3 regions of the Tolypothrix sp. PCC 7601 genome follow, and region 2 is predicted to be linked to each of the others. Evidence: riboswitches for the same ligand, from Rfam matches in the RefSeq annotation. Region 2 holds a riboswitch; each other region holds the start of a gene.
The links. Region 2 has a riboswitch for cobalamin ahead of HG267_RS29965 (DUF1636 family protein). Riboswitches for the same ligand answer to the same signal wherever they lie in the genome.
Positions count from the first base shown of each region.

Region 1: it holds a riboswitch for cobalamin, as region 2 does, so the genes downstream of both, HG267_RS34745 (DUF1636 domain-containing protein) here and HG267_RS29965 (DUF1636 family protein) in region 2, are expected to answer to the same signal.
Region 3: it holds a riboswitch for cobalamin, as region 2 does, so the genes downstream of both, HG267_RS13890 (energy-coupling factor ABC transporter permease) here and HG267_RS29965 (DUF1636 family protein) in region 2, are expected to answer to the same signal.

Region 1 covers NZ_CP064879.1:8,552,670-8,556,919, reverse strand. The annotation lists gene HG267_RS34760 (SfnB family sulfur acquisition oxidoreductase) at 1-545, shown strand, start outside; gene HG267_RS34755 (cobalt-precorrin-6A reductase) at 824-1,570, opposite strand; gene HG267_RS34750 (hypothetical protein) at 1,651-1,794, opposite strand; gene HG267_RS34745 (DUF1636 domain-containing protein) at 1,784-2,197, opposite strand; cobalamin riboswitch at 2,218-2,394, opposite strand; gene HG267_RS34740 (hypothetical protein) at 2,703-3,197, opposite strand; gene HG267_RS34735 (pentapeptide repeat-containing protein) at 3,380-4,250, opposite strand, start outside.
Region 2 covers NZ_CP064879.1:7,382,543-7,386,792, reverse strand. The annotation lists gene HG267_RS29970 (TonB-dependent receptor plug domain-containing protein) at 1-2,052, opposite strand, end outside; gene HG267_RS29965 (DUF1636 family protein) at 2,370-2,780, opposite strand; cobalamin riboswitch at 3,074-3,217, opposite strand; gene HG267_RS29960 (GAF domain-containing protein) at 3,347-4,250, opposite strand, start outside.
Region 3 covers NZ_CP064879.1:3,315,738-3,319,987, forward strand. The annotation lists gene HG267_RS13880 (hypothetical protein) at 218-622, shown strand; gene HG267_RS13885 (DUF6464 family protein) at 874-1,203, shown strand; cobalamin riboswitch at 1,274-1,414, shown strand; gene HG267_RS13890 (energy-coupling factor ABC transporter permease) at 1,784-2,563, shown strand; gene HG267_RS13895 (energy-coupling factor ABC transporter substrate-binding protein) at 2,547-2,849, shown strand; gene cbiQ (cobalt ECF transporter T component CbiQ) at 2,846-3,658, shown strand; gene HG267_RS13905 (energy-coupling factor ABC transporter ATP-binding protein) at 3,633-4,250, shown strand, end outside.

The DNA of each region.
Region 1 (4,250 bases), 1.2 Mb from region 2:
AACACGTCATACCGCACTATTTAGCCTTTGAGAGAGCAACACCAATGGGTGCGATCGCTCAAATCATCCAAGCCGCAGTAGACGTGGGAATTGCCAAAGCCGCAGTCCGTGACACCATTCACTTTGTCCGTAACCATACCCGTCCTTGGGTTGATAGTAATTTAGAAAAAGGCTACGAAGACCCCCTGACACTATACGAATTTGGTAACGTGCAGATTCAAGTCCACGCTGCTGAAGCTTTGCTGCGTCGTGCAGGCGAATTTCTGGATATCGCCAACGAGTCAGGCTTAGAAGAACCCAAAGTAGTTGAAGCCTCAATTGCAGTTGCAGAAGTCAAAGCCTTAGCCACCGAAGCCGCAATCCTAGCTACCAACAAGTTATTTGAACTAGCAGGTACTAAATCCACATTAGAGGAATTCAACTACAATCGCCACTGGCGAAATGCCCGCGCTCACACACTCCATGATCCCGTCCGTTGGAAATACTACGCTGTTGGTAACTACTTCCTCAATGGTGTCTATCCCCCGCGCCATCCTTGGCTGTAATTATCCCATTCTCTATTGGGGTGAAGCATTCAGAGGGAATTTTTACAGAATGTTTTGCCCTAATATCCTGCTTTTTTCACTCTCCGGGAGGGTAATCCCTAGAAGCCTCATCAGGTAATCCATACAAGCTATCCTAATAGTGTTGTATTTGTTATTAGAAAAAATCTTGTTAACCCTTGGTAGATAAAAGCTCGCATAATTCAGAAATGGCAAATGTTTTCGGAGAGTGACAGCACAGGGATAGAACGGATTTGTAGAAGCTCATCTTTTTCTAAACGTTACAAATTACTCAACAACCAAGCCACAACATCTTCTACATTACTTACTTGCTCACCTGGCGGTATAGCTGGACGCTTTACCATCACAACTTCGATACCAAGTTCTCGCGCCGCAATAATTTTGGCATAAGTAGCATCACCACCACTATTTTTGCTAACGATGGTATCTATTTTGTGGTGAATGAGAATTTCTCGTTCATTATCTAAAGCAAAAGGGCCGCGATCGCACAATACCAAACCCGGCGGAGTTAAAGCATCAGGGCTAGGCGGATCAATTACCCGCATCAAAAACCAAATCCCTTCTAGATGTGCAAAGGCGCTGAGTTCTTGTCTACCAACAGTCAAAAATACTCGTTGTGCTTGATTAGAAAGTGCTGCGGCTGCATCAGTAATGCTATCAACTTCAATCCAGCGATCGCCATTTACCTTTTCCCAAGCAGGACGATTGAACAGCAACCTAGGGATACCAACCTCAGCAGTAGCCGCCGCCGCATTCCAAGAAATTTGGCTAGCAAAAGGATGGGTAGCATCAATGACAAAATCAATACTCATCTCTTGCAAATAGCTAACCAAACCCGCCACACCACCAAACCCACCAATTCGCACATTTCCAGACGGAATCGACGGTTGACGAGTACGACCAGCCAAAGATGCGATCGCCTCAACTCCTGGGATAGTAGCAACTCTTACAGCTATTTCCGCCGCATCTCCCGTCCCACCTAAAATTAAAACTTTGGCATTTGGCATTTGTCATTTGGCATTTGTCATTTGTCATTTATCATTTGTCATTTGTCATTTGTCATTTGTCATTTGTCATTTGTCATTTGTCATTTGTCATTTGGTAATGGGTAATTGGGTGTTTGGTGTTTGGTGTTTGGTGTTTGGTGTTTGGTATTGTCTCCCTCATCTCCCTCATCCCCCTCATCCCCCTCATCTCCCTTTCCCCAGTCCCCAATCTCCTCATCTCCCAATGGGGGGAATCTTCGCCAAAATCCCCTTTTTCAAGGCTGCTGGGCGTTCTGACCAGGGCAGTAAACCATCAGGCTTGCTGTAGTATTGACTAGCGCATTCCAGCACCGCAGATGCACAATCATCCACTGCCAAATCACCAAACAGATATGTAGTTTTACCTTGTGCAGCAAAGGCGACAACGCAGGAACGGTTACAAGCACTCATGCATTCCACTTGCTGAATGGGAAACTTATCTCGCAACTCCCAATCTTGTGCTAGAAATTCTAGTTTTTGTAATAGTTTTTCCCCACCACTCTCGCCTACACGCTTTCCTTCTTGCCAAACACTGGCACAGGTTTTGCAAACAAATAGAGTATGGGAAGATTCACCCAAATTACTCGCAGAAATATTCACAGCAGTCATCTGTACCTCGCAGATGTGAGAACAAAACAATCAACTTTGGTGGGCGTTCTGACTTACACAATTGAGAAATTGCGACTACAAAATCTTGCACATCTCAAATTGCTTCACAGTTGCGGGACAGTGCCGGATTTACACCGAACTTTCCCCGTTACCTCTGATGACTGATCCCCATCAGAACCAAGTGACCTGTTCGATCATACACAACTCTGCGCCCCTGTGTGTTCACTCTTTGAAAGTGCTGAGTTCTACAAAAATAAAAGACTAGTTACTCAACAAAAAACAGAACAATAATTTTGGAGGGGGTTTGGGGGACGCAACCGTCACCCAATCGGGGGTTTGGGGGAGAATCCCCCAATTCTGCTGGCTTGTTTAACAAGTATTAATCGCTAATGATCTTAACCCAAGCGTATTGAACCATACTGTTCATAGAGACTGTGTTGAACAACATAAAAAAATCCCACGCCTACAAGACTTGGGAATTTAGCTTTTATATTCAATTCAGTCATTAAAATCTTAAACCTACACCACCTTGCAAAGAAAAAGCAGTACCACCACCATTGCGGTAGGCATCAAAAGCGATAATCGCGTTACCAAAAAGTACAGTGTTGCTATTAGGAACTGTGTAATCAATTCCTGGTTGCAAAGCAAAACTAATCTTATTCCCCACTGGAGAAGGATCGTCACCACTAGCTAACGCCAATCCTGCACCCAAGTAGGCATCAGTTTGCCAGTTGATAGGGACATCGTAAGAAACCGTAGGCACAATTGCTGTACCATGACCAATCAAAGCTTGGGCACGAAAAGAAATCGGTGATTCTAAAAGCTTATAACGAAAAGCCACCACCCCACCAATTTGCGCCCCATCACTTAATCCTACAGAAGGGCCCACACCAACATAACTACCATAAGCAACTTGAGCTTGTGCTGGTTGACTGCTTGTAGCCATATTCAACAGCGAACTAGCGCCCAGAACTACAACCAAAGACCGGAGATGCTTCATTGCCCGTTTCCTCACACCATTTAAAATTTTAATGGCTCCTTTTAATACCTATGTTATCGCTGATGTTGGGCATTGGGCATAGGGCATGGGGCATTGGGCATTGGGTAATGGGTAATTGGTAATTGGGATTTGTTATTTTTTTGTCTCCCTCATCCCCAATACCCAGTCACCAGTCCCCAACCCTACGGACAACGCGGATGAATCCCGCCTTGGGTGCAAATGTAAGCAAGCTGTTTGGAATCTAAGTTTTTGGCTTGAGAAAAATCAACTCCTTGCACTACAGCAGAAACGGAACCTTTAGATGGTGTTTGGACAAATTCATCTGCTGGGTCTTGTTTGCTGGGTGAAAGAACTGCATTCTTAAAATCAGCACCAGCAACGTTTGCACCCCGTAAATCAACAAGGCTCAAATCAGCATTTTGCAAGTTGGCGTTTTCCATTTGAGCAGAACGCAACACTGCACCAGTCATCCGAGTAGCACTTAAATTCGCATTGCTGAGATTGACACGTTCTAAATCAGCGCCAGATAAATCTGAGCCTTGCCAATCGGTTTTGGTTAAGTTGGCATAGGATAACTGAGTGCCTATAGCTACTACACGACCTAAACGAGCAGCATATAAATCAGCTTCGTTGAGTTTGGCATCGCCTAAATCTGCCCCTGTTAAGCTAGCATTTTCTAATACTGCGCCACGCAAATCGGCTCCCACTAGCTGGGCGCTGCTGAGATTAGCATTAATTAAACGGGCATCAGATAAGTTGGCTCGGTTGAGAGTGGCGCGGCTCAAATCGCTACGGTTCAACATTACACGGCTGAGATTAGCATCGGTGAGATTGGCTTGCTTCATCTGCACCTGAGTTAAATCAGCGATGACATCGTCGTAGGTGTCCCAGCGTCCATCTTCACCAACACTGCGAAAACGACTGCCTTTAAAGCTAGCTTGATTGAGATTGGCAGATTTGAATTTAATTCCAGATAAATCAACGTTGTCTAAGACTAAGTTGAACGAGGAATTTTCTCCAGAACCGACGACACCTAATTGGCTGCGACTCAAA
Region 2 (4,250 bases):
CCGAGAACTCAACCCAACCTGAAAAACCCTCCCCCCATCAGGATAACCAGGAAACAACTGATAACGCTGATCAAACAGATTATCCAAACTCCCAGTTAAAATTAAACTATCACTAATAGGTACACGCATCTTTAAATCAAAAGTAGTATACCCCGAAAGAAACTCCGTATTAATATTATTAGTAGGATACCCATTTAAAGAATTCATCAACACACCAAAATACCAACCTTTAGCATTTTCATAAGACACACCCAAATTTAATTTATCTGCACCTGCAAACCGCAACTCCTTATCAATTTCCGCCGGATTAGCACTTGCTAAAATACGCGGATCGTTCGCCGTATAATTAACAAAAGTATAAACATTCCTCGCTATTTGTAAATTTAACGAAGCCTCAATTCCCGTAGTTTCTACTAACCCGATATTTTCCCAAGTTCCTGTATTACCATTTACAGGTGGGATTAAACTTTTGAAGGCAATTGTATCAGAAACAAGGTTTCTAAAAAATGTCAGCCTCAACAAACCAATATTCCCTAACTTTTGGTCAATCCCCACATCAAAACTATCTCCTTGTTCTGGCTTGAGGTCAGGATTACCAATGTTAGTAGGATTAGTATTAAATAAATTAGCTATGGTTGGAGCGCGGAAGTTTCTGATATAGTTAGCTCGGAGTGTAGTTGAATCTGATACCGCTAACTTTGCCCCTACAGATGGCGAAGTAAACGAACCATTGACCAAACTACTAAAATCTTGCCGCACTCCCAAATTCATACTAAAACTAGGAGAAAAGTTAATTTCATATCTCCCAAAAATTGCCCCTTGACCTATAGCATCATCATAATTTTCTCTGGTAATATTTGTTCCATAATTAAATGTGGTGTTGCGTACATTGGTATTCCGATAATCAAAGCCATAAACTAAGGTCTGATTCTTCGCAATGTTCCAGTTATGGGTAACTTGAAGACCATAGGAATCTTGTTTGGTATCAAAGCGGTTTTGGGATGTAATTGCGCCACTGCGATTATCAAAACGAGTGTTGAGAAAATCAGCGTAAACTCTCGCTGTTAAAAGTGAATCATCGCCGCTACCTAATTTGGAGTTCCAGGTTAAATCAGTGAGAACTTGGTCTGTGTATTTACGATTATTATCGGTGAGAGTGTTAAAAAATCCCTGTCCAAATTGAGGTACAGGAATGGGTACGCCTCCTGGTACTCCCTGTTCTTTACCTAAATATAAGGTGGAGAGAGTTAAGGTGTTACGTTTTCCTAAATTTGCTTCTAATTTGACATTAAAGTTATTAAAGAGTGCGTCATTATTCGTTCTTGTCCCCTCAAAGTTAGCTTCAGGAATACGAAAGCGATAATTATTTTGTGCTTGAGTCCGGCTATATCCAACTAACCAAGATATATCACCGGATTTTCCACTATTTTGAATACTTTGTTGGTTCAATCCATAGGAACCAAAATTAACTTTGGTGTCTGTGGTAATTTGCTCTGTAGGACGACGGGTAACAATATTAATTACCCCACCTATTGCATCTGAACCATAAAGAGTTGAACCACCTCCGGGTAAGACTTCGACTCTTTCAATATTGTTCGTGGTAAATTCTGATAAATCGAAACCACCACCACCTAAATTATTAATTGGTCTACCATCCAATAAGATTAAGACTTGTCCGGTATTAGAACCGCGAATAAATTGGCCACTTAAAGCGTTTACTTCTGTCCCAACTGTACCGTCACCTAAAATACCAGGAAGAAATCGCAGTGCTTCTCTGACAGTTCTTGCACCTTGCGCTTCCATTTCTTCGCCGGTAATGACATACACCGGACGGGTGGAATCTTTGACTGTTCCCTCGCGGCGAAAAGGGGAAAATACAGGTTCATTGAGGAGTTTGTCAATAACTGTCAGTTCAATATCTGGTTCTTTCTCTTCTGCTTGTGCAATTTCTGTGGCGATGATGCTGGAATTTTCCCACAGCATCCCTGTGGTGATAGTCACGCTAGAGATGATAAGTTGAGTTCCCCATCTGGCGATAAGTTGATTACGCATTGGTAATTTCAGCCACCTGTATAACTAAAAAAATTGGTCGTGAGTGAAGATGAGAGGTTTTTTGCAAAAACTCTCAGCCAGGAGGAAAATATGATAATGATTATTATTATCATTTTGGACAGCAATTTACAAGAGATTAGGGGCGGGTTTACAGATATGTATCGATGATGAACAGGGATATTGCTTCACCTGCCCCTACTACTGGTGTTGGATTAAGGGACTTCCAATTAAAAAAATATCCCATTGCTATTGTTGACTGTTGACGGTTCACGGTTAACAGTCAACAGTGAACGGAATAATTTATTTTTTGGAGTTTCCTAACAGCAATTACGGTGGAATTTTGCCCATTTACTGAGGGGTGGTATTTTAGCTAAGATGCCTGTTTTTAAAGCTTCTGGACGTTCTGACCAAGGTAGTAAACCATTGGGGTTTGTGTAGTATTGAATAGCACATTGCAGAATAGCAGATGCATTATCATCGACTGCTAAATTGCCAAAAAGATAGGTGAGTTTCTCTTGTGCTTGGAAGGCGATAACGCAAGCATGACTGCAAGCACTCATACATTCAACACCTTGAATGGAGAATTGATTTTGCAATTCCCAATCTTGTGCAAGTTGTTGCAGTTGCTGTAATAGCAGATGTCCGCCACTTTCACCAACCCGCTTGCCATCTTGCCACACACTAGCGCAGGTTGTGCAGACGAATAAAGTATGTTGTTTGTTGTTCATTAATTTTGAAATATTGCTGATGAAGACAAGAAATGCACACTAGAGTTGTCAGGTTGGCGTGTAGTATGGGTGCAAACCTGCCTAGATATCATGTAAATATGCGAAGGCCAAGGTTAGGATACAAATGGGTTTTCAGGCTTGTATCTATAACCTTGTGTCAGTATGAATATTTGTAGGTAAAAGTCTACAATCTCATAGCAATTGCGATCGCGTGGCTTGGATCTGCAACTATGAGAAAGTGACACTTCTTAATGAAAAGAGTATTAGCAAAGTTCATCTGTACCTCGCAGATGGGAGTTGGTGGTAATTTCGGCGGGCATTCTGACTTTGAAGCAAGAACTTCATTACAGCTGCGGGACAGTGCTGGATTTACACCAGTCTTTCCCCGTTACCTCTGATGGCTGCTCCCCATTAGAACCGAATTGATACTGGAGGAATAATACCACAGCAATGAGCTAAATTGCGCCAGCTACTTAAAAGTAATCCACAATTTACCAAAATTAGTAAAATCGTAGACTGAGAAAGGTCAATTATATACCTTGTTTATCAATCCATTAATCCTGATGTTAATGTTTAATCGGAATTTCAATCACAAATTCTGTACCTTGTCCGGGTTGGGAAGAACATCTAAGCTGACCATGATGTTTTTCAACTACTATTTGATAGCTGATAGATAACCCCAAGCCTGTACCTTTCCCTACTTCTTTTGTAGTAAAAAATGGTTCAAAAATACGAGTTCTGATTTCTTCGGGAATGCCTAAGCCATTATCAGCTATTTTAATGACAATGTGGCTATTTAAGGTTTGCGTACTAATCCAAATATTTAAAGGAGTATTTGGAGGCTCTATTGATGAATGTAAATATCTCTTATTTATGTTTTTAAATTTTTCTTCTAAAGCATCAACGCTATTACTCAAGAGATTCATTATCACTTGATTGATTTGCGCGGGATAGCATTCAACTAAAGGTAAAATGCCATATTCTTTCACAATAGAAATTGGTGGGCGCTCTTTATGATTTTTGAAGCGATGTCCTAAGATGAGCAAAGTACTATCTAAGCCTTCATGAATATCGACTAACTTCAATTCACCTTCATCTGTACGCGAGAAGTTTCGCAATGATAGTACAATCTGGTCGATTCTGTCGGTGCCTATCTTCATTGAATCGATAGTTTTGGGTAAATCTTTGATGATAAATTCCAATTCTTTACGATTAATTTGTTTCTGAATCTCTGGAAATAATGAATCATGTTGCCAATAAAGATTGACAACTTTCAAGAGTTCGTCAGTATACTCATTTAAATGTACAAGATTACCAGAAATAAAAGTTACAGGATTGTTTATTTCATGAGCAACTCCAGCAATTAATTGCCCTAAACCAGCCATTTTTTCGCCTTGAATTAAACGCGATTGAGTTTGTTTTAATTCCTGTAGAGCTTGAGTTAATTCTAAAGTTTGACGTTTGGTTTGC
Region 3 (4,250 bases), 4.1 Mb from region 2:
TTTAAAAAGCAAATCTTTAAACCTGATTCTTTAACTTGTTCCCCACACCAAATTTTGAATTTAAAATTCTCACCCTTGTAGTATTGGAACTACATTCTCAATTCAGGCTGACTCCACACAGTAATTTTTGTTTACAACTTCACCAAAACTAAAGTAGTATTTTTGTACTAATAACCTGTTAAAATGCCTTAACAGCTAGTTAGTCTTGTTAAAAAGTATGGAAGAATACAAAACAACACCTAACCTGGCGATTGTGCCATTTCCCACAAAAGCAGCAAAAACAGCGATCGCACCATTGCAATTGCCAAAAGACAATATAAGTGATGAGTGGGAGCGTTTATTATCCCAAGGGCAATGCATCAATCAAATGGCTGCACAGTTAGAAGCGATGATTTTAGAATTCAAAGCGATCGCCAGCAAATTGCAAGAAAAAAGCAAGCCGCATCAAAGCACTTGTCAGTATTTACCATTGGCTATCCCTTGGGTGAGACAACAGTCAGATGAGTCATTTATTCTCACAACCCGCAAAATCGATTTATTTCAAGCCGAAAAAGAAGCGCAACAGCTAGCGCAACAACTGCGCCAGCAAAGCCGTAGCAAAGAATTGCGATCGCAGTCATAAGTGCGTCCCGTACCCAATGCCCAATGCCCCATGCCCCATGCCCATCAACAAATCTTAAAGTTATGAAGGTGCAACTACAGCCCAACCAATAAACTGTAAAAGCTATGCTGATTAAAGTGGTACTCGATACCTCTAAATTAGAGGTCGCAGTGCCACTTGCTATTGTTAGTCAGGAAAAACTATCCTACTGGCAAGGCGCAAAGCTGAAACTGCCCTAAGATTTGCACTCACGAAAACGAGGTAAGGAAAAAGTGTTAAAAACTCTTTTGGTAATCGCCATTGGTTTCTTACCCTCCCTGTTCTCTTTATGGATCATCCGTAAAACTCATCTACGGACGAGGTTAAGGATGAGACAAGCCGCTATTAATGGCTCCAGGCTGAGAGCAAGACAAATTAGGCAGATTGAAGGCGATCGCTACTATTTAGAAGGCGTAGGTTATCTGGTTGGCGATATTAGCTGCAAATTTAATGCTCGATCCGGTCATATTCGCTGTGCTGTGAATCCCAATGGCCCATGTCAAGGATGTCGTCACTATGAACCTAGAGAATTAGCTGAGAATGAATCTAAAGAATATGCCTGAATATATAAGATTTCTAATTTTTAATTACGAATTACGAATTACGAATTATTAATGATTCCCTAATGATATACTTTGTCTTAATTTAATGGGTTCTGATGAATAGCACCCATCAGACGTAAGGGGGAAAGTTCGGTGTAAATCCGGCGCTGTCCCGCAGCTGTAATCTCTTATTGAGTAAGTCAGAATGCCCGCCTATTAGTTATTTTTGTGGAAACACATCTGCGAGGTACAGATGCGGTCTTATTTAGTATTTTGTCAAATGATTTATCCAGATCTGCCAACAAAGCGGCGGATATTGTTTGTTAAATACCAGAGTAGCGATCGCTCAACGAATTTTGATTGCCTACACTGTATTACTTAACAACTATGGATTTATTTAAAAAATTGAGCCAGCTTTTATCAGTAGCTAAATACCAAAAGTATCAAGATGCCTATAGCTGTGTAGCCAGTATAACTATGTGGCAATTTTGACTAATGTAAAGTTGTACTGCTACCAACTAGATTTATGTGGCATAAATCTAGTTGCTCTAGCTAATTAGTAAGAATTTGGATACTATTTGAACTCTGCTGAAACATCAAAATGAGAAAAAATCGCGTTAAGCTACATTTAGTTTTATTAGCATTAGGCAGCTTGTACTTTATAGTAGGCTTACCCAAACCTGCCTATGCGATGCACATTATGGAAGGCTTTTTACCAGTGCAGTGGGCAATTTTTTGGTGGGTAGTCGCCTTACCGTTTTTTGTTTTAGGATTGCGATCGCTAACTCGGATTACGCAAGCTAACCCGCAGCTGAAATTACTCTTGGGGTTAGCAGGTGCTTTTACATTCGTGTTATCAGCTTTAAAACTGCCTTCTGTTACAGGTAGCTGTTCCCATCCTACAGGCACAGGCTTAGGAGCAGTCTTATTTGGCCCCTTAGCCATGTCAGTTTTAGGTAGCTTGGTGCTGCTATTTCAAGCTTTGTTACTTGCACATGGCGGTTTGACAACATTGGGAGCAAATGCTTTTTCAATGGCGATCGCGGGGCCATTTGCAGCTTACTGGGTATATCAACTGACGATGCGGCTAACTGGTAAACAAAGAATCGCCATATTTTTAGCAGCCGCTTTAGCAGACTTACTCACTTACATTATTACTTCTTTCCAGTTAGCTCTAGCTTTTCCTGCACCTGTGGGTGGCTTTATTGCTTCATTTACCAAATTTGCAGGAATTTTTGCGATTACTCAAGTACCCTTGGCAATTAGTGAGGGTTTGCTGACAGTCCTAGTGTGGAACTGGCTACAATCATACAATCCTCAAGAATTAGAATTATTGAAATTAATTAAACAGGAACCCCAAACTAATGAAACAGTCTCATAAGGGATGGCATAACTGGTTATTGGTGCTTGCAGTTATTGGTTTAGCAATTGCGCCGTTAATATTAGCACGCGATGCCGAATTCGGTGGTTCCGATGGCGAAGCTCAAAAGGCCATTAGTCAAGTAAAACCAGGATATGAACCTTGGTTTCAACCCTTATTTCAACCACCTAGCAAAGAGATAGAAAGTTTATTATTTGCATCCCAAGCAGCTTTAGGTGCGGGAGTTATTGGTTACGCTATTGGCTTATATAGAGGACGTTCGCAACAGCAAAGAGATCAAGAATGACGCTGCAACTAGACAGTTTAGCCTACACCAACCGACTCAGACATATACCACCAGAACATAAAATAATTTTTGCGATCGCTACTCTTGTTATCTCCCTTTTTACCCATCCATTAGGCCAAATTCTCATTGCTTTGTGGATGGGTATTTGGATAGTTATCTACGCTAAAATTCCTGGTGGTATTTACTTAAAATTATTAATAGTTGCCAGTTTTTTTTGGTTAACCAGTTTACCAGCACTGATACTCAATAGCATCTCTATTGCAGATTTAGCTAGTGTATTACCAGATTCATGGTCAGGATTAACATTTGGACAATATTATATCTACATTAGCCGCAGTGGTAGCGAACAGGCATTAGCAATTTTTACCAGAGCATTAGCTTCTATTTCTTGCCTATATTTCTTAATGTTAACTGTTCCTTTCACAGAAATATTACAAACTTTGCGCCGCATTGGATGTCCTGTGCTTTTGACAGAACTTTTGTTGCTGATGTATCGGTTTATTTTTATTCTGTTGAGAACATCTCATGAGTTGTGGACTGCTCAACAATCTCGTGATGGCTACCGTACTTGGCGCATTAGTATGAAAAGTTTAGCATTACTGATTGGGCAGTTATTACAACGAACTCTACAACAATATAATCAATTCTCTTTAGGATTAGAAACACGCGGTTTTCAAGATGAATTCCGAGTATGGCATCCTCATCGCTATCGTCCACAACCGCGATATATCATAGAAGCAATTTTTGGCTGTGCATTATTAATCGCATTACAATTGTCTCAAGATGCAGGAATATTTACTCGAATTTGAGCAAGTATATTATAAATATTCAGGCTCACAGCAATCGGCTCTCAATGGTTTAACTCTGAGAGTACCTAAACACAAAAAATGTGCATTAATTGGTCAAAACGGTTGTGGTAAGACTACCCTATTTTTATTAGCTAATGGTTTATATAAACCCAACTCGGGAAATGTACGGTGGCGAGGTGAAGCCTTTAATTATAACCGTCATTATCTCAGTAATTTAAGGCAAAAAGTCGGCTTAATATTTCAAGATCCAGAGCAACAATTAGTAGCGGCTACTGTGGAAGAAGATATTTCCTATGGTTTATGTAATTTAGGTTTGCCGACATCAGAAATTCAATTAAGAGTTGAGCAAGCCTTAGTTGAATTTGGGCTAACATCTTTAGCAGAGAAACCAGTGCATCATCTCAGTTTAGGTCAAAAAAGGCGAGTTTCCATAGCAGATGTTATGGTGCTGCAACCAGAACTATTAGTATTAGATGAGCCAACTGCATATCTAGATGTTAAGCATACTCGCAATCTAATGGCAACGTTGAAAAAAATTCATCAAGCCGGAACTACTTTATTAATGGCAACCCACGATTTAGATTTAGTTTAT